DNA from 3 places in the Xenorhabdus cabanillasii genome. Region 3 is predicted to be linked to each of the others. Evidence: predicted binding sites of a transcription regulator. Region 3 holds the regulator's gene; each other region holds the start of a gene.
The links. The regulator PurR, encoded in region 3, represses purine synthesis genes. The targets are predictions, from matches to a motif close to CANGCAAACGTTTGCNTG.
Positions count from the first base shown of each region.

Region 1 (2,286 bases), 200 kb from region 3:
TCTATATATAAAGTAATAGTGCTTATGTTTTCCATTCTGTCCCTCTATACTTTTCATCTTATTGTCATCTAACCTTTTTAGTATAGTAAAAATTTATGGAAGAAAAGATATCGAATCAATAGACAGGAGTACAACTGATATATGTATTGATACTACGAAAAACATTACACAACTTATCACTATATAAAAAATATGAGAAAGAGTTCGTTCAAAAACTCTTTCTCATAAAGCAAAGCCAATATAAATTATTTTAGGCCCTCACTCATTTTTTTATTATCGTCAAGAGATATTATTTTGTACCAAATATCTTATCGCCTGCATCCCCCAGGCCAGGAACAATATACCCATGTTCATTAAGACGTTCATCGATAGACGCGGTATATAACTCAACATCAGGATGAGCTTTCTCCAGTGCTGCAACACCTTCTGGTGCGGCAACCAAAACTAATACCTTAATGACAGGGCAACCTGCTTTTTTCAGTAGATCAATCGTAGCAATCATAGAACCACCTGTTGCCAACATCGGATCAACAACCAGCGCCATACGCTCATTAATGTCAGAAACCAGTTTTTGGAAATAAGGCACAGGCTCAAATGTTTTCTCATCACGATAAACACCGACAACACTGATACGGGCACTCGGAATATTTTCCAAAACTCCATCCATCATTCCCAAACCTGCACGCAAAATAGGCACTACTGTGATTTTTTTTCCTTTGATCTGATCTATTTCTACCGGACCACACCATCCATCAATGGTCACTTTCTCAGTTTCTAAATCAGCAGTTGCTTCATATGTCAGAAGATTTCCCACTTCTGAGGCCAGTTCACGAAAACGCTTAGTGCTTATGTCATGGTCGCGCATCAGGCCCAGTTTATGTTTAACGAGTGGATGTTTAACCTCAACGATCTTCATGGGTTTCTCCTACTGTATATAGCCGGCAGATAAAAAAATCGCGGGATTATACCTCCTTTTTGATATCGCGCCACTATCCATCTATTGATTTTTAGCAACCACAAGTATTTTTCTTCAATTTTTTTATCCGTAATAACCTACAGAAAGCTATCGCAAACGTTTGCCCAGACTGTTAGAATTATTTCCGTTCTGTTTTATTCATTCAAATGCAATCGCCTGGGAGCGACACAGTGACCAACAAAATCTCTCTTAGCTATAAAGATGCCGGTGTCGATATTGACGCTGGTAATGCCTTAGTCAATCGTATCAAAGGCGTAGTGAAACAGACCCGACGCCCTGAAGTGATGGGGGGATTGGGAGGATTCGGCGCATTATGTGCCCTGCCACAAAAATATCGCGAACCTATTTTAGTTTCCGGCACAGATGGCGTTGGTACTAAACTGCGTCTGGCAATGGATCTGAAACGTCATGATACTATCGGAATTGATTTGGTCGCCATGTGTGTTAACGATCTGGTGGTTCAAGGTGCAGAGCCGCTGTTCTTCCTTGATTATTATGCGACAGGTAAATTAGATGTTGATACAGCATCCAGTGTCATTACCGGCATTGCAGAAGGCTGTAAACAAGCCGGTTGTGCACTGGTCGGTGGAGAAACAGCCGAAATGCCCGGCATGTATCATGGAGAAGATTACGACGTTGCGGGTTTCTGTGTCGGCGTGGTTGAAAAATCAGAAATCATTGATGGTAGTCAGGTTCAGGTCGGCGATGCACTGATTGCATTAGCATCCAGCGGACCACACTCTAATGGCTATTCATTAATTCGCAAAATCCTTGAAGTCAGTCAGACCAATCCTGAGACAACCAAACTGGATGATAAGCCATTAGCTGATCATTTAATTGCGCCGACCCGTATTTATGTCAAACCATTACTTGAATTAATTGAGAATGTTGAGATCCACGCGATTTCTCATCTGACGGGTGGCGGCTTCTGGGAAAATATTCCCCGTGTTCTGCCAGAAAATATGCAGGCAAGAATCGAGGGGACTAGCTGGCAATGGCCTGCGATTTTCAAATGGTTGCAGCAGGCAGGTAATGTCAGCGATCACGAAATGTACCGCACATTCAACTGTGGAGTCGGTATGATAATTGCCCTACCACAATCTCAGGCAAAACAGGCAATTGAGTGGCTAAACACAGCGGGTGAAAATGCGTGGCAAATCGGCAGCATTGCTGAACTTGGTCACAACGAACAGCAAGTCGTTATTAGTTAACAGAAAGCCAGTTAATAAAAGCCTGTCAATAGAAAGTCATCCTATGAAAAAAATTGTGGTATTAATTTCTGGTAATGGCAGTAATCTACAATCCATTAT
Region 1 is NZ_QTUB01000001.1:2,821,627-2,823,912, reverse strand. It holds gene BDD26_RS13215 (hypothetical protein) at 1-35, opposite strand, end outside; gene upp (uracil phosphoribosyltransferase) at 290-916, opposite strand; gene purM (phosphoribosylformylglycinamidine cyclo-ligase) at 1,147-2,187, shown strand; gene purN (phosphoribosylglycinamide formyltransferase) at 2,231-2,286, shown strand, end outside.
Region 1: the regulator PurR is predicted to act here: its motif matches at 1,066-1,083, upstream of purM (phosphoribosylformylglycinamidine cyclo-ligase).

Region 2 (2,286 bases), 790 kb from region 3:
AGTTTAGCAGATTAGTTCGAGGGCTATTGTTTCTTCAATAGCCCTTATTTATTTGGTTACGTGTTTTTCACCTAACTTACTTGTTCATTCAACTAAGTACAGCTCGCCTTAGTAAAGCAGACGGGAGCGGATTGTACCTGGTAAAGCTCTTAGTTGTTGCAAAACTAATTCAGCCTGAGCCGGATTTTGCGTCATGATATCGATAACCACATAACCAATATCACCTTCAGTACGCAGGTATTGTGCTTCAATATTGATTTCCTGATCGGTGAAAACCTGGTTGATGCTGGTTAAGATACCCGGACGGTTTTCGTGGATGTGCAGTAATCGATTAGTATCCTTAGCATGTACCGGCAGTGAAACTTCCGGGAAATTAACCGCCGACAGTGTAGAACCGTTGTCAGAATATTTGACCAATTTTCCGGCGACTTCATAACCGATATTCTGTTGCGCTTCTTGTGTAGATCCGCCGATATGTGGCGTCAGCAGTACATTGTCAAATTTAATTAATGGCGAGACGAAAGGCTCGTTGTTGGTTGCTGGCTCCACGGGGAATACATCAATTGCAGCACCGGCAATATGCCCAATTTCTAACGCATTGACTAATGCAGGAATATCGATAACAGTACCGCGTGAAGCATTGATCAAAATTGAACCCGGTTTCATCAGCTCTAATTCTGCCGCACCGATCATATTTTTGGTTGAAGATGTTTCAGGAACATGCAGACTCACAACATCACTCATATTTAACAATTCAGATAAGTGATGAACTTGCTGGGCGTTTCCTAGCGGTAATTTATGTTCAATATCAAAGAAGTAGACATTCATACCGATGCTTTCAGCCAGGACACTAAGTTGTGAACCGATATGACCGTAACCGATAATGCCTAATTTTTTGCCACGTGCTTCATAACAACCCGCAGCCTGTTTGTTCCATTCCCCTTTGTGAGCTTTGGCATTGACTTCTGGAACTCGACGCAATAACAGCAGCAATTCTCCCAATACCATTTCAGCCACTGAGCGTGTATTGGAAAACGGAGCGTTAAATACGGGAATACCACGTTTTGCTGCGGCGTTCAGATCAACCTGATTAGTGCCAATGCAGAAACACCCAACTGCAACTAATTTTTCAGCAGCAGCAAAAATTTCTTCGGTTAACTGAGTACGGGAACGGATCCCCACAAATCTGGCATCGCGAATTGCTTCTTTCAGCTCTTCCGGTTCTAATGCGCCCTTATGATACTCAATATTGCTGTACCCTGCTGCCCGCAAATTGTCTACTGTGCTCTGATGAACACCTTCCAGCAGCAAAAACTTAATTTTATCTTTTTCTAAAGATACCTTAACCATTTATCCGCCTTATTTGTACTAATTTTCGTAATGCCGATAGGTTCTACTAACATAACAAAAAAAACGCCAACAGCAATACAATCGTTTGCCTGTAAAACAGCATAAGAAACAATAAAAAAGTTGTTACGCAAAGTAAAACTTTTAGTTACGAGATAAATACAGAGCTTTGAGCAATAATTAGACAAATATACAATATATATATCTGAATTTTATTTTTTGAATATAAATCTGAAAATTTTTTAAGGGCAGCATATTCTGCCCCTAATTAATAATTACTCTGCAATCGTTTTTACACCATTAGCTGTACCAACCAGTACGACATTCGCACCACGATTAGCAAATAAGCCAACAGTTACCACACCAGCAATAGCATTAATTTTGTTTTCTAATTCGATTGGGTTAAGAATGGCAAGATTATGAACATCCAAAATGACATTACCATTATCAGTAACAACGTTCTGACGGTAAACCGGAGTTCCTCCTAATTTCACCAACTCACGGGCAACATAAGCACGTGCCATCGGAATAACTTCAACCGGTAACGGGAATTTACCCAATATATCAACCTGCTTGGATTCATCAATGATACAAATGAATTTCTTTGCCACAGCAGAAATGATTTTCTCTCTGGTCAGTGCAGCTCCGCCACCTTTAATCATTTGCATGTTGCCATTGATTTCATCAGCACCATCAACATAAATATCCAAAGAATCAACTTCATTACAATCAAGCACAGGAATGCCAAGACTTTTCAATTTCTCTGTCGATGCTTCCGAGCTGGATACTGCACCTTCAATTTTGTCTTTCATCGTCCCCAACGCATCAATAAAATGAGATGCCGTTGAACCTGTACCAACCCCGACAATTGTTCCTGGTCTGACATATTCCAGTGCTGCCCAACCTACCGCTTTTTTCAGTTCGTCCTGTGTCATATCA
Region 2 is NZ_QTUB01000001.1:2,232,127-2,234,412, reverse strand. It holds gene serA (phosphoglycerate dehydrogenase) at 109-1,350, opposite strand; gene rpiA (ribose-5-phosphate isomerase RpiA) at 1,623-2,282, opposite strand.
Region 2: the regulator PurR is predicted to act here: its motif matches at 1,425-1,442, upstream of serA (phosphoglycerate dehydrogenase).

Region 3 (2,286 bases):
ATTTGTGGAAGAAAATCTGGCCTAATTAACCCGCCAGTTAAAATGACAAGGGTAAGTTTTTCCGATTCAACGCACTTAATTTCATTTATAAGTGCCCTTTAAGTAGTGAAAAACTTACCTTTAAAGTAAAACAGACAGCAATTCACCTTGATATTATTTCTCGACCTTGACTAGATCAAGCAAAGCACCCCCAGAAAAACAATCATGATTAATGCGCTACAGGCAGTCAATAATCCCAATTTCAGATCTGTATCCATAAGCCATCCTCACCATGAAAATTAAGACTCAGCAACACCATAAATTTTGATTGGCTATTTACCTCAGAGGTTAAAAACCACACTGTGGTATTTAATGCATATACTTTATAGCATCGATTACTACTTTCACTTTTGAGCTAGATCAGACAAAATCCAAGGTTTATCGCTAAATTATTGTCAGTTATCTTCCTATATATAAAATATAATACTGGCAAATGATTAACAAAGATCTATATCCAGATGAAGGGTATACAAATTTAGACCTAAGGTCAGGAGTCCTTTTTATCATGGCAACGATTAAAGATGTGGCTAAACACGCTGGTGTTTCAACCACAACCGTATCCCATGTTATCAATAAAACCCGTTTCGTCGCCGAAGATACAAAGGCCACAGTATGGGCTGCCATTAAGGAACTGAATTATTCCCCCAGTGCTGTTGCCCGTAGCTTAAAGGTTAATCACACCAAATCTATCGGACTACTGGCAACGTCAAGTGAAGCACCTTATTTTGCTGAAATCATCGAGTCTGTCGAAAATAGTTGTTATAGCAAAGGTTATACATTGATTTTATGTAATTCCCATAACAATCTCGACAAACAAAAAGCTTATCTCGCTATGCTGGCGCAAAAACGCGTCGATGGTTTACTGGTTATGTGTTCTGAATATCCCCAACAACTGTTGGGAATGCTGGAAGACTATCGCAACATTCCCATGGTGGTCATGGATTGGGGTGAGTCCAGAGGGGATTTCACTGATGCAATTATCGACAATGCCTTCCATGGTGGTTATTTGGCCGGTCGATATCTGATAGAACGTGGTCACCGTGATATTGCTGCTATTCCCGGACCATTGGCCAGAAATACCGGAGGCGGGCGTCATCAAGGTTTCCTTAAAGCGTTGAAAGAAGCAAATATCACTATTCGGGAAGAATGGATTGTTCAGGGGGATTTTGAGCCTGAATCCGGATATCAGGCGATGTATAAAATCTTAAGCCAAAAACATCGCCCTACGGCCGTGTTTTGTGGGGGAGATGTGATGGCAATGGGGGCGATCTGTGCTGCTGACGAGATGGGGTTACGCGTTCCACAAGATATTTCTGTCATTGGTTATGACAATATTCGCAATGCCCGTTATTTCACACCAGCACTGACAACGATTCATCAGCCTAAAGAGCGTCTGGGACAGATGGCTTTCTCCACGTTACTTGATAGGATTATCAATAAACGTGAAGATGCACAAACTATCGAAGTCCATCCGCGTCTTGTTGAGCGTCGCTCTGTTGTAGATGGCCCTTTCATTGATTATCGCCGTTAATGATTAATCCTCTTGTAGCCATTCAGCATTGAGTGTTGCACTATCTCCAAGATAATCAAGCAACCAGTTTAATGCAGGTGAATGGCTTTTTTGCGACCATGTCAGGCAACATGGGCTATCAGGTAATGGTTGCTCAAGTTCAAGCAAGCTGAGTTTTCCTTGACGAATAAGCGGCAAAGCACTATGTTTGGGCACCATTCCCACACACAGCCCATCCATCAGGCAAGCCAACCCCGCACTCCAGTCAGGGACAACTAACCGCCGTTGATTATCCAAAGCCCATGTATTACGCTTGGGCAAATTACGTGAAGTATCTTCAATGCACAAGCTAGGGTAAGCCCTCAATTGGTCATCATTTAATCTTTCTGTTATAGAGGTCAATTCATGCTCTGGACTGGCAACACACAGCCACGGCATGAACCCCATGTTCCTGAAACTATATCGTTCCCCGACCGGAGAGGCGCTAGTGGCACCAATAGCAACATCAACGCGCCCGTCCACCAGCGCATCCCATACCCCATTAAAAACTTCAGGATAAATAAATAACTCGATATCCGGAAAATGGCGGTAAAAATCCAGAATAAGCTGGCGTGTCCGTTCTGGTTTCACCACTTGATCAACAGCAATACTGAGCTGCCCACGCCAACCATTAGCCACTTGCTGACATTGATGACGAGTATGATACATTTTTTTGATAACAGAACGTGCTTCCTTTA
Region 3 is NZ_QTUB01000001.1:3,025,768-3,028,053, reverse strand. It holds gene sodB (superoxide dismutase [Fe]) at 1-25, shown strand, start outside; gene purR (HTH-type transcriptional repressor PurR) at 545-1,570, shown strand; gene punR (DNA-binding transcriptional activator PunR) at 1,574-2,286, opposite strand, start outside.